Regions from separate parts of the Streptomyces sp. NPDC058683 genome, predicted to be linked through region 1. Evidence: riboswitches for the same ligand, from Rfam matches in the RefSeq annotation. Region 1 holds a riboswitch; each other region holds the start of a gene.
The links. A riboswitch is a leader RNA that binds a small molecule or an ion and turns the genes downstream of it on or off. The one in region 1 is predicted to bind S-adenosylmethionine.
Positions count from the first base shown of each region.

Region 2: linked by a shared signal. The riboswitch ahead of ACFWXC_RS27105 (putative leader peptide) and the one ahead of ACFWXC_RS02945 (amino acid ABC transporter permease) in region 1 are both predicted to bind S-adenosylmethionine.
Region 3: linked by a shared signal. The riboswitch ahead of thrC (threonine synthase) and the one ahead of ACFWXC_RS02945 (amino acid ABC transporter permease) in region 1 are both predicted to bind S-adenosylmethionine.

Region 1 covers NZ_JBHXSK010000002.1:184,667-190,206, reverse strand. The annotation lists gene ACFWXC_RS02960 (hypothetical protein) at 1-195, opposite strand, end outside; gene ACFWXC_RS02955 (putative leader peptide) at 356-487, shown strand; gene ACFWXC_RS02950 (glutathione S-transferase C-terminal domain-containing protein) at 609-1,481, shown strand; SAM riboswitch class IV at 1,559-1,682, shown strand; gene ACFWXC_RS02945 (amino acid ABC transporter permease) at 2,075-3,055, shown strand; gene ACFWXC_RS02940 (amino acid ABC transporter ATP-binding protein) at 3,052-3,834, shown strand; gene ACFWXC_RS02935 (transporter substrate-binding domain-containing protein) at 3,901-4,926, shown strand; partial or broken gene ACFWXC_RS02930 (GNAT family N-acetyltransferase) at 5,072-5,332, shown strand; gene ACFWXC_RS02925 (putative leader peptide) at 5,376-5,471, shown strand; gene ACFWXC_RS02920 (LLM class flavin-dependent oxidoreductase) at 5,537-5,540, shown strand, end outside.
Region 2 covers NZ_JBHXSK010000025.1:67,280-72,819, forward strand. The annotation lists gene ACFWXC_RS27090 (ABC transporter permease) at 1-499, opposite strand, end outside; gene ACFWXC_RS27095 (ABC transporter permease) at 496-1,455, opposite strand; gene ACFWXC_RS27100 (ABC transporter substrate-binding protein) at 1,459-3,078, opposite strand; gene ACFWXC_RS27105 (putative leader peptide) at 3,304-3,420, opposite strand; SAM riboswitch class IV at 3,456-3,569, opposite strand; partial or broken gene ACFWXC_RS27110 (MFS transporter) at 3,932-4,189, shown strand; partial or broken gene ACFWXC_RS27115 (MFS transporter) at 4,350-4,973, shown strand; gene ACFWXC_RS27120 (winged helix-turn-helix domain-containing protein) at 5,045-5,540, opposite strand, start outside.
Region 3 covers NZ_JBHXSK010000024.1:115,230-120,769, reverse strand. The annotation lists gene ACFWXC_RS26530 (trehalose-6-phosphate synthase) at 1-1,144, opposite strand, end outside; gene ACFWXC_RS26525 (glucosyl-3-phosphoglycerate synthase) at 1,227-2,171, opposite strand; SAM riboswitch class I at 2,329-2,491, shown strand; gene thrC (threonine synthase) at 2,510-3,796, shown strand; gene ACFWXC_RS26515 (MoaD/ThiS family protein) at 3,843-4,118, shown strand; gene ACFWXC_RS26510 (cold-shock protein) at 4,609-4,815, shown strand; gene groL (chaperonin GroEL) at 5,173-5,540, shown strand, end outside.

The sequences.
Region 1 (5,540 bases):
GAGCGGCGACCGCACGGCCCGGCCGGCCTCGTCGACGTACTCCAGGGTGCTCTGCAGGTCCGGGTCGGCGATCGGGTCGGTGAAGAACACCGCCTGGAAGGTCGCCTCCCAGGCCTCGCCGCACCGCCCGCAGCCGAACGCGAAGGTCTCGGGCACGGCACCGGGCACGGGTCCGGGACCCGGGGGCTCGCTCATCGCATCCGGCTCCTGTCGCTCGGCCTGCGTCTCCAGCGGACCGCCGCTTCCGCCCGGCGGCAAGCCGGGGCCGGGTGTCCCAGGCGTGGACGCCCTCTTGACGGCACGCGGAGGCCGATCGACACTCCAGGTGGGAATCCTAGTGAAAAGGTAGGGAAAGATGGGTCGGCTGCGCACGGTCACCGGCAGACAGCGCCGAGAGAGCCGTACGCCCTGCCCCGTCCCGCTGCTCACCTCCCGCCTGCACATCGACCTGCTGCGTGTGTGCAGCGCCATCAGCCGTACCGGCTGAACCCCCGCTCCCGGCCGTACCGGCCGAGCGCCCGCCGTCGGCCGCATCCGCCGAACGCCCACCCACCGACGAACGCTTCCGCCGCGCGTACGTCCGCGCGTCCGCACCCCCGGGGAGACGTATGTCCATCACTCCGCTCGCCGCCCTCCCGTCCGTCCGGACCACCCCCGCCTTCCGAGGGCGCATCGGCCGGGACGCGCGCAGCGGCCACTACGCCGTGCCGCGCCGCTACCGGCTCCACCTCGCCACCGCCTGTCCCGCCGGCCTCCGCATCGCCGTCGGTCACAGCCTGCTGGCCCTCGACGACTGTTGTCCGGTCACCTATCTGCCCGCCCTCCCGGACGGTCCGGACGGGAGCCACACGGCGCTGCGCCCGCTGTACGAGGCGAGCGCCCACCACTACTCGGGACCGGCCCTCGCACCCGTGCTCAGCGACGACTGGTCCGGCCGTATCGTCAGCACCCACAGCCGCGACATCCTGCGCGACCTGGACCGCCACTTCGGCGACGGCGTCACCCGGCTGTACCCGTGCGGTGCCGAGGCCGCGATCGAGGCGGTCGAGCGGCTGTGCGCCGAGGACATCGAGCAGGCGGCCCAGCACGCCGGCCGAGAGGGCGGCGACCCGGAGGCGCTGGAGGTGCTGCTCGCCGCCCTGGACGAGCTGGAGCGCCGGCTGACCGGGGCGGAGTTCCTGGTCGGCGGGCAACTCACCGCGGCGGACGTCGAGTTGTGGGTGACCCTGGTACAACTCGACACCGTGCACCGCAACCACCTGGACGCCTCCGCCGTGCACCGCATCGCCGGCCACCCGGTGCTGTGGGCCTACGCCCGCCGGCTGGCCGCCCATCCGGCCTTCGGCGCCCACCTCGACCTCGACGGCATCGCCCGCCGCCACCACGGCCGTTGCCAGGGCCTGGAAGCCGCCGGCGCGGCCGTCCAGATCCTGGACTGGGCGGGCCACGCGGCGGACGCTCCCGGCGCTCCGCGCAGGTGAGAGCGGTCCGAACCGTTTCGCCAGTCGGACAGGCGTTGACATTCGTTCGGGCAACTGCGTTACTTGCGGACCAGAACGGTCAAGAGCGTCAGCATCAAGCCCTGGCTTGCTGACCGGCAACCCTCGCATCGCGGTGGGGTGCCCCAGGTGACGACCGGACCGATGACGTTTCGGCAAGCGACGATTCGGTAAGCGCGAGGCCCCCCGGGGGGGCCAGCATGACAGTGACAGGTGACGGACATGTACGCAGTTTCCGGGACGGCCCAGCGCCGCACCTCGGGCTGCGTACACCCGTATCCGAGCCCGCTCGTCGCGGACCGCGTCGTCGACCTGCTCCGTGTCAACAGCGCCCTGTGTAGCGCGTGTACCGCACCGGGCTGTGCCCGCTGCCGGGTCTGACCAGGCTTTTCGCCGGCTTCCCGCAGCTTCGCGCCTCAGCGTCCCCGTCGAGACACCGGCCGCCCGGTGTGCCGCCGTCCGCCCAGCCCCCCTGCCCCGCGCGCCCCCGTGCACCGTGCCGCCCGCCCGCAGGTGGCCCGGTCGTGCGGTCCCGGCCGTGGGACCCGGGGTGACCGACTCCGCCGGAGCCCGCCATGACCGAACCCCCAGGCACCGTGTCCCTCGCCGAGGCACCGCCGCCCACTGACGAGACGTCAAAACCCTTTAGAACACAGCGAGTTCAGCCGCTGCGCCGCCCCGGCCGGTGGATCGCCACGGCCGTCGTCCTGGTGGTCGTCGCGCAGTTCGCGCACGGACTGGCCACCAACCCCTTCTACCAGTGGGACCGGTTCCGCTACTGGTTCCTGCGGCCCACCATCCTCGACGGGCTCGTCATCACCCTCGAAGTCGCCGCGCTCAGCGCCGTGCTGGGCCTCCTCGGCGGCGTCGTGCTGGCCGTCGCCCGGCTCTCCGGCAGCCCCGTGCTGCGGGCGGTGAGCTGGACCTACACCTGGCTGTTCCGCTCGATCCCGCTGATCGTCCTGCTGATCTTCCTCTACAACTTCTCCGCCCTGTACCAGACGTTGAGCCTGGGCGTGCCCTTCGGCCCGTCCTTCGTCAGCTTCGACGAGACGAAACTCGCCACCGACCTGGTGGTCGCCGTGATCGGCCTCAGCCTCAACGAGGCGGCCTACGCCGCCGAGGTGGTGCGCGGCGGCATCCTCTCCGTCGACCAGGGCCAGCACGAGGCGGCCGCCGCACTCGGCCTGCCCAAGAGCTACCAGTTCACCCGGATCGTCTTCCCGCAGGCCCTGCGCTCCATCGTGCCGAACTACGTCAACCAGCTCATCGGGCTGATCAAGGGCACGTCCCTGGTGTTCTACGTCTCGCTGCTCGACCTCTTCGGCTCGGTGCAGTCCATGGGCAGCACCTATCCCGGTGACATCGTGCCGCTGCTGCTGGTGGCCACCGTCTGGTACCTGATCCTCACCAGCGCCGTCTCCGTCGTCCAGTTCTACGTCGAGCGGCACTTCGCCCGCGGCGCCACCCGCACGCTGCCGCCGACCCCCCTCCAGAAACTCCGCACCGGCCTCGGCGACCTGCGGGAACGGATACGCCGGGAGGCCGCCGCATGACCACCGCACCGGACATCGCGCCCGCCGCCCTGGAGATCCACGAGGTCCACAAGTCGTACGGCGCCCACCGCGTCCTCGACGGCGTCGACCTGACCGTCCGCCCCGGCGAGGTCACCGTCATCCTCGGTCCGTCCGGATCCGGCAAGTCCACGCTGCTGAGGGTGGTCAACCACCTGGAGAAGCCCGAGAGCGGCTACGTCAGCGTCGGCGGCGAACTGGTCGGCGTGAAGCGCCACGGCGACCGGCTCAAGGAGCTGAGCGAACGCGCCATCCTGGCCCAGCGCAGCCGGATCGGCTTCGTCTTCCAGAACTTCAACCTGTTCCCGCACCTGACGGTCCTCGACAACGTCGCGGCCGCCCCCGTCGCCACCGGAAAGCTGACCAGGCCCGAGGCCCAGCGGCTGGCCAAGGAACTCCTCGAACGGGTCGGCCTCGGCGAGCGCGTCGGCGCCTACCCGCGGCAGCTGTCGGGCGGCCAGCAGCAGCGCGTCGCCATCGCCCGCGCTCTCGCGCTGCGCCCCGGCATCATCCTCTTCGACGAACCGACCTCCGCGCTCGACCCCGAGCTGGTCGGCGAGGTCCTCGCCGTCATCAAGGACCTGGCCTCCAGCGGCACCACCCTGGTGATCGTCACCCACGAGATCGGCTTCGCCCGCGAGGTCGCCGACCGGATCGTCTTCATCGACGCCGGAAGGATCGTCGAACAGGGCCCGCCCGCCGAGATCCTCGACAACCCGCAGCACGAACGGACCCGCGACTTCCTCCGCAAGGTCCTCTGAACCACCCCCTCCTGAACCCCCTGAACCACCCCCCTTTCACCTGTCACTGAGACACGAAGGACAGCCATGCCCACGCTCCTCTCCCGACGCAGCCTGATCCGCGGCCTCACCACGGCGACCGCCGTAGCGACCCTCGCCACCGGGCTCGCCGCCTGCGGGGGCGACAGCGACGCCGCGACCACGACCGACAGCGCCAAGAGCGGCGAGGTCGTCATCGGACAGGTCTCCAACGGCGCCGCCCAGCAGACCACCGTCAAGGTCTCCGAGGTCAAGTCCATCAGCGCCGAACTGCCCGCCGCCGTCCGCAAGAGCGGCAAGCTCGTCATCGGCGAGGGTGTCCTGCCCGCCGGATTCCCGCCGCTCGCCTACGTCGGCAGCGACCAGAAGACCCTCACCGGCTCCGAACCCGACCTCGCCCGGCTGGTCGCCGCGGTCTTCGGCCTCACGCCCGAGGTGAAGAGCTTCACCTGGGAGAACATGTTCGTCGGCATCGACAGCGGCAAGGTCGACGTGGCCCTCTCCAACATCACCGACACCGAGGAGCGCAAGAAGAAGTACGAGTTCGCGTCCTACCGGCAGGACAACCTCGCCTTCACGGTGCCGAAGAAGAGCACCTGGAACTTCGACGGCAACTACGAGAACCTCGCCGGTAAGACCGTCTCCGTCAGCGCCGGCACCAACCAGGAGAAGATCCTCCTGGAGTGGAAGGCCAAGCTGGCCAAGGAGGACAAGAAGCTCACGGTCAAGTACTACCAGGACAGCAACAGCGTCTACCTGGCCCTCAACAGCGGCAAGATCGACGCCTACCTCGGCCCCAACCCCGGCATCGCGTACCACAACCGGCAGACCGCCAACACGCCCAACGCCACCCGCACCGCGGGTACCTACTCCGGCGCGGGCGCCAGCCTCCAGGGTCTGATCGCGGCCACCGCGAAGAAGGACAGCGGCCTTGCCAAGCCGCTCGCCGACGCCATCAACTACCTGATCGAGAACGGCCAGTACGCCAAGTGGCTGGCCGCCTACAACCTCTCCAACGAGGCCGTCGCCAAGTCCGAGGTCAACCCGCCCGGGCTGCCGCTGGACAACTCCTGACCGGTCGCCGGCGGAGAACGTCACCATGACCGTTGCAGCATCCCGCGGCGTCCTGGACAACGCCGTCTGGTCCGCACTCGCCGGTCCGCACGCCCACCTCGCCGAGCGAAGCGAGATGGGGGTCCCCCCGGCCGAAGGCTGGGGGAGGCTGCGGCTGCCCGGCTGGACGGAGATCAGCGCGGTCTGCACCGACCCCGGACACCGGGGCCGGGGTCTGGCCACCCGGCTGGTGCGGGCCGTCGCCGCCGGCATCAGGGAGCGCGGTGACACGCCGTTCCTGCATGCCGCTCCGGGCAACGCCACGGCGATCCGGCTCTACCAGTCCCTCGGCTTCACCGAGCGGCTGCGCACCCGCACCCTGCTGGTGCGCAGCCCGGGAACAACCACGGACACCGGGCTGTTGTGAGTCACGACGAGATGTACACGCAGCAGGCCGGGAGGTGCGGGACGTGACACGTGTCCTCAGCCCCAGCCGCCGTACCGTCCTGCACTCCCGGCCGCACATCGACCTGGTGCGCGTGGCCGGCGCGCTCTGTTGTTCCTGACCCGTTGTCCTCGCCGCGCCCCTCTGCTCGCGCGCCCTCGTACGGACCTCCAGGAAGGCACCACTGTGT
Region 2 (5,540 bases), on a different contig from region 1:
CGAGCGCGGTCACCAGGGCCAGCGACAGGAACAGCGCGGGGATGGAGAGGAGGACGTCGACGAAGCGCATCAGCACGTCGTCCACCCAGCGGCCCACGAACCCGGCGACCACGCCGAGCAGACCGCCGACCACGAACGCGACCAGGACCGCGATCAGCGTGGCCTTGAGGGAGAGCTGGGCGCCGTGCACCACGCGGGAGAAGACGTCGCGGCCCAGTTCGTCCGTGCCGAACCAGTGACCGCCGCTCGGACCGCGGAAGTTCTGGGACGGCACCCCCTTCAGCGGGTCCTGCGAGGTGAACAGATCCGGCCAGAAGGCGGCCAGCACCACCAGCACGAGGACGACGGCGGACAGCAGCAGACCGGGGCGGCGCACCAGGAAGCGGAGCACCCGGCGGATGTCGGCGGGCCGTCCGGGTTCCGCGGGAGGTCCCGTCTCGACCGGCCGGGCGAGACCGAGGGCGGCCTCGGCCTGGTCGTCGACAAGGCCCTGGCTCATGCGAAGCTCGCCTTCCTGTCCGAGGCCACCACGATCCGCGGGTCCAGCAGCGGATAGACGAGGTCGACGAGCAGGTTCGTCGCCACGAAGATCAGCGCCCCGAACACCACCACCCCCTGGACCAGCGGGATGTCCTGGGTGGTGACCGCCGCCGCGGTCACCCGGCCCAGACCGTCGCGGGAGAACACCGTCTCGACCACCACCGAACCGGCGATCAGCTGCCCGACCAGCAGGCCCACGACCGTCAGCGCCGGCAGCGAGGCGTTGCGCAGCGCGTGCCGCAGGTGCACCCGCCACCGGCCGGCGCCCTTGGCCCGCGCGGTCTCCACATAGGCCTGGTCCAGCGCGGTCAGCAGGCTCTTGGCCAGCACCTGGGCGACCTGCGCACCGGTCGGGATCGCCAGCGTGAGCGCCGGCAGCACCAAACCCTTCAGCCCGTCGTTGCCGAACGCCGGGAACCAGTGCAGCTTGAACGAGAACGCCTCGACGAGCAGCAGCCCCACCCAGAACGTCGGGACCGACACCCCCAGCGGAGGCAGCGACAGCAGCAGTTGCCGCAGCCACCGCCGCGAGGTGTACGTGGCCACCACCGCGAGGCCGCCGCCGAGGACCACCGCCAGCAGCAGCGCGGCACCGGTCAGTTGCAGTGTCTGCGGCAGCGCGTCGGCCAGCGTGGAGGTCACGGGGCGGCCGGTGGAGACCGCGTCGCCGAAGTCCCCGCGTACCGCCCGGCCCAGATACTCCGCGTACTGGACCAGCACCGGCTTGTCGAAGCCGTACTCGTGCCGCAGCTCGGCGAGTTGGGCCGGATCGACCTGCCCCGAGTCCATCCCGGCCCCGGCCATCGCGGAGACCGGGTCACCGGGCAGGAAGTCCAGTACCAGGAACGACACCGTGTAGGCCGCCCACAGCACCCCGACCGCCTGCGCCAGCCGTTTGATCACATAGCGGCGCATCCGTCAGCCGATCCAGGTGTCGTGCAGCTGGACGCGGCTGCCGGAGTCGAATGTCAGGTCGTGCACCTTGTTCGAGACGCCCAGCTGGGTCTGGAGCTCCACCACCGGCACGTTGTACGCGTTCTGCACGATCAACTGCTGCGCCTCGGTGACCAGCTGCTTGCGCTTCGCGGTGTCCGTGGTCGCGGCCTGCGAGGACAGCGCCGTGTCCAGCGGACTGGCGGGTAGGTGGTAGAAGTTGGCCAGCTGGGTCGAGAACGAGCTGCGCAGGATGTCCGGGTCGGCGCGGGTCGTGTTCCCCCACACCACGTCGAAGTCACCCGACTGGAGCGTGGTGGCGAACTGGGTGACCGGGAGCTGCTTGAGCACCACGTCGATCCCGACGGCCTTGAGCTGCTGCTGGACCAGCTCCAGCGCCGGCTGGTTGGTGGCCGAGTTGGGGAACCAGGTGATGGTCAGGCTCAGCTTCTTGCCGTCCTTGGCGCGGATGCCGTCGCTGCCCGCCTTCCAACCGGCCTCGTCCAGCAGGGACTTGGCCTTGGCCGCGTCGAAGGCCAGGTCCGAGGAGAGATCCGTGTAGTCGGGCGTGGTGTGCGCCAGGACGCTGGTCGCCGGCTGGGTGCCGGTCGGGAAGACGGTGTCGGCGATCTGCTTGCGGTCGACGGCGGTCAGGATCGCCTGGCGCACCTTCGTGTCCTTCAGCAGGGGCCGCGCGTTGTTGAGTCCCAGGCCGAACACCACGCCGGGGTTGGCCCGGCTCCGGAGGGCGACCTGGCCGCCCTTGAGCGCCGCCTCGTTGGCCTTGCCGACGCTGCTGATCGCGTCCACCTGCCCGGACTGGAGGCTGCCGGCCCGTACCCCCGCCTCGGGTACGACCTTGAAGACCAGCTTGTCCAGGTAGGCCTCGCCCTTCTTCGACCACAGCGAGGAACCCCAGTCGTACCCGGTCCGCCTGTCCAGGGTGACCGACTGGTTCTGCACGTACTGCTTCAGCACGAACGGCCCGGAGCCGACCACACCGTCACTGCACTTCTGCTGCGGGGACTTCTGTACGCTCGCCGACGACTCGATGCCCAGCGAGTGAGTCGAAGTCGCTTGCAGGAACTGGGCGTTGGGCTGCTTGAAGGCCACCTTGACGGTGAGCGGGTCCACCACGGTGGTGCTCTTGACGCCGCTCAGATAGCCCTGGCCGAGGGTGCCCAGCGCACCGAGGTCCGGTACCGCGTCGAAGTTGTCCTTGACCACCTGCGCGGTCAGCTTCGAGCCGTCGCTGAAGGTGACCCCCGACCGGAGGTGGAACGTGAACGTCGTCGCGTCGGGGCTGATGTCCCAGCTCTTGGCCAGCCACGGCACGATCTTGCCGGTCTTCGGGTCCTGGTCGGTCAGGGAGTCCACGGTCTGGCGCACCGAGTAGATGGTGTCGTTGCTCGCGACCTGCTGCGGATCCACGCAGCCGGCGTCGGATCCCACCGCGAAGGTCAGGGTGCCGCCGGACTTCGCCTGGCCGCTTCCGCTGCCGGATCCGTCGTCGCCCGAACCGCACGCGGTCAGCAGGACGCTGGTGGTCAGGAGCGCGGCCAGGGGCGCCCATCGGGAGGGTCTGAAATCCGGGAGTGCAGTCACGGAGGGCTTTCTCCTACTCGTGTCACCCGGCACGGGGTGCCGGGCTTCGGGGCGCGAGGCACGGCCGTGCAGGGGCGTGCGGTCCCCGGCCGGATCGGCGCCGGCCGGGGAAGCGCTGTGCAGACGGAGGGCAGGTGGACGACACCGGAGACCGGTGGCGAGGGAAGGGCGGCGCGAAGGGGCCGTGGCCGGTGACGGGAGGTCAGCCGGCGGCAGGCGGGCCGGTCAGAGCCGACAGAGGCAGCTGGTCGAGCGCTTCAGATCGATGTGGCGCCGACGCGAGAGCCGGGAGTACGCCGTGGCGTCGGCGGGGGAGGCAGCCGGGTCATCGCTGTGTCGCATGCCGGTCCCTCCTCGTCTCCGGCCCCGGTGACGGGGCCACGCGCTTGCGGGAGTCATCGGTGACCCCGCCGGGCTTTCACCTGGAGCACCCCACCGCGTGGGAGGGTTGCCGGTCAGCGAGCCAGGGCTTGACGCTGACACTCAATGCCGTTGGCGATCGTACGGATCGGTTTTGTCGTACGTCAATGCCGCAACCGGACGCCCTGTTCGAGAAGACGCGACCGTCTCACGCTCCGGGACGCATGGTGGACGCACCTAGTGCCGTGTGCTTTGATCCGGCCATGGAGACCGCAGGTCAGGCACGCACCGTGCTGCTCGACCCGTTCTGGGCGGGCCGTCGCGCCGACCAGTTCGACCAGACCTGTCGCTGACCAATCGCTCCCCTCAGCTCGGTTCAGCTCGGCTCCTTCTCCTCGAAGCGCGTGAACACGCCGCGCAGCCCCTTTTCACCGTCGCGTCCGTCGCGCGCACCCTCCCGACCGCCCCGCCGCAACCCGTCGGAAAGAGAGGCATGGCCGTCAACAGCATCGCTCCGACCGGGGTGTTCGCCGCGCTGCGGGTCCGTGACTACCGGATCTACTGGAGCACGGGCCTGGTGTCCAACATCGGCAGCGCCATGCAGGGTGTCGCGCTGGACTGGTTCGTCCTGACGCTCACCCACAGCGGAACCGCGCTCGGCTGGGTCGCCGGGCTCCAGTTCGCCCCCGTGCTGCTGTTCGGCCTGTGGGGCGGGGTCGTCGCCGACCGCTACGACCGCCGGACCCTGCTGCTGTGGACGGGGGCGGGCGCGGAGGGGCTGCGGTATGTGGCGGCCCGGCCCGAACTCGTGGGCGTGTTCACCATCTTCGGCCTGGTCGCCACCTTCGCGGTCAACTTCCCCACCACGCTGACCCTGTTCGCCGGGCGCGTCTTCGACGTCGGCCCGGGGACTCGGCCTCATGAACACCGCACTGGCCGTCGGCACCGTCGCCGGGACGGTCGCCGCCACGCGTGGGGTCTCGCCCCGGGTACGGACGGTCGTCGTCGGCGCGCTGCTGTTCGGCGGTTTCGAGGCACTCGCGGCGGTCATGCCCACGTACCCCGCCTTCCTCGCCCTGCTGCTGCCCGCCGGCTTCACGCTGATGACGTTGAACACGGCGGTGAGCGCCTTCGTCCAGTCGGAGGTGAGCGACGCCATGCGGGGCCGGGTGATGGCCGTCTACACGGTGATCTCCATGGGCGGCAGCCCGGTCGGCGCCCCCGTCATCGGCTGGATCTCCCAGCACGCGGGGGTGCGCTGGGGGCTGGGCGTGGGTGCGGCCACCGCCGTGCTGGCCGCGCTCGGCGTGGCGCTGTGGCTGACGCGGAGGGCGCGCTCGGCGCCGGCCCTGGATGTGGCGGCCGGGTCGGCCGCGCCGCCCGGGTCGGCCGCGCCGGCCACGCCGCCCGTACCGCCCGCCCCGCCCGTCTCCCGGTCCGCATCGGCGGCTGCGGCATCGCCGACCGGCCGTTCGCCCTCCACCGATCACCAGCCGTCACCTGAACCGTCCACCGGAACAACGCCCCATGACTGACCGTCACACCTGAACCTGCCCCCCGCTCACCGCCGCGCAGGCCGACTGAGCGCACGCGGGAGACGGCCCCGTCAGCCGCTCTCGGCCGGTGTCGGTGTCGGTGTCGCGCGCAGGCGGAAGCCGACGCCTCGTTCCGTCGTCAGCAGAGCCGCGGCACGTGGGCCCAGTTTCCGGCGGATGCGGTGGATGTGCAGGTCGACGGAGCGGCTGCGGCTGCCCGCCCATTCGCCCAGCCCCGAGCGCAGGTCCTCCCGGGTGATGACCCGGCCGTTGCCGCGCAGCAGGGCGGTCAGCAGCCGGAACTCCAACGGGGTCAGAGCGACGGGAGCACCGTCCACCAGCATGCGCTGCCCGCCCGGGTCCAGGCTGATCGGGGACGGGGCGGCGGCCACGTAGGACCCGGGCAGCGTGCCGCCGGGCACCACCGGCAGGCCCGCGGCACGCCAGGCCTCGTAGCCGCCGACGATGTCGGTGGCCCGCACCAGTCCGAGATCGTGCAGCCCGGCCGCGGCCATGCTCGACATGTAACCCTGCGAGCACATGATGATCGCGCGCAGGGAGTGGTCG
Region 3 (5,540 bases), on a different contig from region 1:
TCGGGTTCACCAACGCCACGTCGGCCAGCCGGTAGGCCGCAAGCGACCTCGCGAAGTCGTCCTTCACATGCAGCACCACCGGCGTCCAACCCGCCGTCCCGTACGCCGAGTTGATCTCGTCCGCGACCCGCTGCACCTCGGCCGTGTAGTCGCGGTACACCGCGAGGTCCTGCCGCGACGGATACGCGAACGCGACATGCACCACCCGCTCCCGCCACTCGGGGTGGTCGTCGAGCAGCTGCCGGTACGCGAGCAGCCCCCGCACGATGTTCTTCGACAGCTCGGTCCGGTCCACCCGGACGATCGTCCTGCGGCCCTCGCCGATCTCCTCCCGCAGCGCCCGCATCCGCTCGTCCACGTCCGGCTCGTGCGACCGCTTCCGCAGGAAGTCCGCGTCGGCCCCCAGCCCGTGCACCCCGATCCGGGTCTCCCCGGCCGCCGGGATCCCCGGGCCCAGCACCGCATGACAGCAGGCCACGAACGCGTCCGCCCACCGCCGGGTCAGGAACGCCGCGTGATCGGCGCCCAGGATCCCGCCGAGCAGCTCCGCCGCGATGTCGTCGGGGAGCAGCCGGAAGTAGTCCGGCGGCGCCCACGGGGTGTGGGAGAAATGGCCGATACGGAGATCCGGCCGCAGCCGGCGCAGCATCCGCGGGGCCAGCGCCAGGTGGTAGTCCTGGATGACGACCACCGCACCCTCGCCCGCCTCCTGCGCCAGCGCCTCGGCGAACGCCTGGTTGTAGGCCTGGTACGAGGCCCACCGCCGCCGGAACTCCGCGTCGAAGACCGGTTCCAGCGGGGTCTGGTAGAGCATGTGGTGGACGAACCAGAGCACCGAGTTCGCGATGCCGTTGTACGCGTCCGAGAACACGTCCGGGTCGATGTCGAGCATCCGGACCTGCTGCCCGCCGGTGTCCCCGGCCGGCAGCCGGCCGCCCTCGGCCCGCCGTACCGCCTCCCGGTCGCCGTCGCTCAGCGCCGCGCACACCCACACCGCGTTCGCGTCCGGCCCGATGGCCGACAGCCCCGAGACCAGCCCGCCGCCACCCCGCTTGGCGTGCAGGGCACCGCCGTCGCCCACTTCATACGAAACCGGGCCGCGGTTGGACGCGACCAGCACCTCAGCACCGCTGGTGGAAGCCATACGCCACAACCTAGCCCGGCCCGGAAACGCTCAAACGTACGGCCGTGCCCGACGCGCCGCCGTATACGGCCGTACGTAGAAGTCACGCCACCCGGCGCTCGGCGTACTCGGCGATCTCCGCCATCGGCGGCCGTTCCTCGGTGTCCACGGAGTAGGTGCGCGGCTCGAAGCCGTCCTCGCCCCGTTCGAACTGGGTGAGGGAAGGGCGGATCAGGTGCCCGCGGGCCAGCCGCAGCTGCGCGGTGCGGTAGATCGCGGCGGACATCCGGCCGAGGGCCTGGCCGTCCTGGTGGCGGTGTTTGCGGACCCCCACGTCGACCTGCGCCAACGCGTTGAGCCCCACCAGGTGCAGGGCGTCGACCAGCATGCCCAGCTCCACGCCGTAGCCGACCGGGAAGGGGAGCTGTTCGAGGAGGGAGCGGCGGGCGGCGTACTCGCCGCCGAGCGGCTGGACGAACCCGGCCAGCTGCGGCCAGTGCATGTTGAGCAGCGGGCGGGCCATCAGTTCGGTGACCCGGCCGCCCTGTCCGGCCGAGCCGGCGAGCGGGCGGTCGTACATCGCCTTGACCAGGTCGACGTCCGGGTCGGTCAGCAGCGGGCCGACGATCCCGGTGACGAAGTCGGAGGAGAAGTCACGCAGGTCGGCGTCGATGAAGCAGACGATGTCGCCGGTGGTGACCAGGAGGGAGCGCCAGAGGACCTCGCCCTTGCCGGGGACGGCGGGGATGCGCGGCAGGATCGTGTCGCGGTGGACGACCCGGGCGCCGGCCGCCGCGGCCACCGCCGCCGTACGGTCGGTGGAACCGGAGTCGACGACCACGATCTCGTCGACGAGCGGCACCTGCCGCATGAGGTCGTGACGGATGATCGCGACGATGTCGCCGACCGTCTCCTCCTCGTTGAGCGCGGGCAGCACGACGGAGACGGACTGACCGGTGCGCTGCTTGGCGGCGAGTATCCGGTGCAGCGGACGGTCGTTCATGGACCAGGAGCGGGTGGCCAGCCAGCGCTCGACTTCTTCCAGCACAGTCAGCGGCTCCTCACTGTCACGGTCACACTGCGAGGTGTGATCCATCTCGCGGTTCGGACGACTATCTCAACTGTCCTGGCCTTCGGTTACAGTCTTGAACAACGCCGATGACCATCGCATGTCCTGAGGTCACCGAGCGTTGACAACCGCATACCGCTCATCCAGAGGGGCAGAGGGAAACGGCCCGATGAAGCCCCGGCAACCCTCCAGTCGGTTACTCGTGGATCGCTGATCAATGTCGATCACTCGCGAGGCTCCCGGCTAGGGAAGGTGCCAAATCCGTCTCACGGCGAAATGCGTCGTGGGGAAGATGAGGAGAAAGGGCCTCGCCTCACATGGCTGTGCAGACTGCTGCGACCACCACCGACTCCACGACCGTCGACCTCGGTCCGGCCACCGCCCTGAGCTGCCGCGAGTGCGGCCACCGTGTGCCGCTCGGCCCGGTGTTCGCCTGCGAGGAGTGTTTCGGCCCGCTCGAGATCGCGTATGACTTCTCGGCCTACGACACCGAGGAGCTGCGGAGGCGGATCGAAGCGGGTCCCGCGAACATCTGGCGCTACGCGCCGCTGCTGCCCGTCCCCGCGGACGTGGCGACCAAGCCGAACATCAACCCGGGCTGGACCAAGCTCGTCCAGGCCGACAACCTGGCGAAGGAGCTGGGCGTCACCGGCGGCCTGTACGTCAAGGACGACTCCGGCAACCCGACGCACTCCTTCAAGGACCGGGTCGTCGCCCAGGCCGTCGAGGCCGCGCGCGCCTTCGGCTACACCACGCTCTCCTGCTCCTCCACCGGCAACCTCGCCGGCGCGGTCGGTGCCGCCGCCGCCCGGGCCGGTTTCCGCTCCTGCGTGTTCATCCCGCACGACCTGGAGCAGGGCAAGATCGTCATGGCCGCGATCTACGGCGGCGAGCTCGTCGGCATCGAGGGCAACTACGACGACGTGAACCGTTTCTGCTCCGAACTGATCGGTGACTCGGCCGGCGAGGGCTGGGGCTTCGTCAACGTCAACCTGCGGCCGTACTACGCGGAGGGCTCCAAGACCCTGGCGTACGAGATCTGCGAGCAGCTCGGCTGGCGGATCCCCGACCAGCTGGTCGTCCCGATCGCCTCCGGCTCGCAGCTCACGAAGATCGACAAGGGGCTGCAGGAGCTGATCAAGCTCGGGCTCGTCGAGGACAAGCCGTACAAGATCTTCGGTGCGCAGGCCGAGGGGTGCTCGCCGGTGTCGGTGGCCTACAAGGCGGGCCACGACGTGGTGCGGCCGCAGAAGCCGAACACCATCGCCAAGTCCCTCGCCATCGGCAACCCGGCCGACGGGCCGTACGTCCTGGACATCGCGCGCCGTACCGGCGGTGCGGTGGAGGACGTGACCGACGAGCAGGTCGTCGACGCGATCAAGCTGCTCGCGCGGACCGAGGGAATCTTCGCGGAGACCGCCGGCGGGGTGACGGTCGGAGTCACCAAGAAGCTCATTGAGAATGGGCTGATCGACCCGGCGAAGTCGGTTGTCGTGCTCAACACGGGTGATGGACTGAAGACACTGGACGCCGTGGCGGGGACCGGGCTTACGGCGACTATTCGGCCCACTCTCGATTCGTTCCGTGAGGCCGGGCTCGCCTAAGTCAGCCGCAGAAAACCAGGGCGTTGCTCTAACCGGAGGTTTAAACGTGAGCGTCACCGTTCGCATCCCCACCATCCTGCGCACCTACACCGGTGGTCAGGCCGAAGTCAGTGCCGAAGGGGCCACCCTCGGCGAGGTCATCTCCGATCTGGACAAGAACCACACCGGGATCGCCGGCCGCGTTCTCGACGACGAGGGCAAGCTGCGCCGGTTCGTGAATGTGTACGTCAATGATGACGACGTGCGCTTCGAGCAGGGCCTGGCGACGGCCACTCCGGACGGCGCCGGCGTCTCCATCATCCCGGCCGTCGCCGGCGGCTGACCCCGGCGACCGCCCGGCGAGCCCGCTGACCTGGCTGTCGTGATGGCCGTATGACCGAACATTACCTTCGGTAACAGCCATCACCGAGTGTTCATTTGATTGCCCCCTCCGTGAGAGAAGCGGAGGGGGCAATTCTGTGTGGTTGAGCGCGGTAGAGTTGGGGAACGCGGTCCCGATCTCCAGGTCGGGGGCCCCGTATTCGATACCGCTGACCCGATAAGAAGTAGCCAAAGTGCGCGGGTTATATGCGGCTTTTGCGGCCTTTATGGGGCCCGACTTGCCCTGAATTCGGCCGAATTCTTGCTACATTCCGGACCCTTCCCGTCCAGAATTCTCGTCCGATTGACCTGTTGCAGACGGCAGTTGGACAGATACATTCAGCCGCGGTCGACGCGTTCCGGCGCACGCCCCCAAACCTGTGGGGGGTGAGGTCTGACCCGGATCCGCGAAGTGTGGATCTGTGCAAGGGCCAGTAATAGGGGAGTTAGGCATGGCTCAGGGCACCGTCAAGTGGTTCAACGCGGAGAAGGGGTACGGCTTCATCGCGGTCGACGGTGGTGCGGATGTTTTCGTCCACTACAGTGCGATTCAGATGGACGGCTACCGCACCCTGGAGGAAGGTCAGCGGGTCGATTTCGAGATCTCGCAGGGCCAGAAGGGGCCGCAGGCGGACATGGTCCGGCTCGCGACCAGCTGAAGCACGCGCCGACTGACAGCGTCGTTCTTCTTTCTTTGTCGGAGGGCTCGTATCCCATGGGGAGTCATGGGTTACGAGCCCTTTGGCATGCCCGGGACGAGCGGGCCGGTGCGCCCCGCGGGGGCGGCCCGGTACGGGGCCGGGGCGCGGCCCAGTCTCCCGGAGGCGCTTGCACTCGGCATGGGCGAGTGCTAATCATTGGCGTTAGCACTCTGAAGGTGAGAGTGACAAAAATGGACCGGGTCGGTGAGGCCCGCAGGCCGGGTGGGGCAAGGAACCCACGGGTCGGCGAGCCGTCCGTCGCGGGCGCGGGCGCGGTCCGAAGACTCACCCCCAGTCCTGGAGGGACCACTTCACATGGCCAAGATCATCGCGTTCGACGAGGAGGCGCGGCGCGGCCTTGAGCGCGGTATGAACCAGCTCGCCGACGCCGTCAAGGTCACCCTCGGCCCCAAGGGCCGCAACGTCGTCCTTGAGAAGAAGTGGGGCGCCCCCACGATCACCAACGATGGTGTGTCCATCGCCAAGGAGATCGAGCTGGAGGACCCGTACGAGAAGATCGGCGCCGAGCTGGTCAAGGAAGTCGCCAAGAAGACGGACGACGTCGCCGGTGACGGTACGACCACCGCGACCGTGCTCGCCCAGGCCCTGGTCAAGGAAGGCCTGCGCAACGTCGCGGCCGGCGCCAACCCGATGGCTCTGAAGCGCGGTATCGAGAAGGCCGT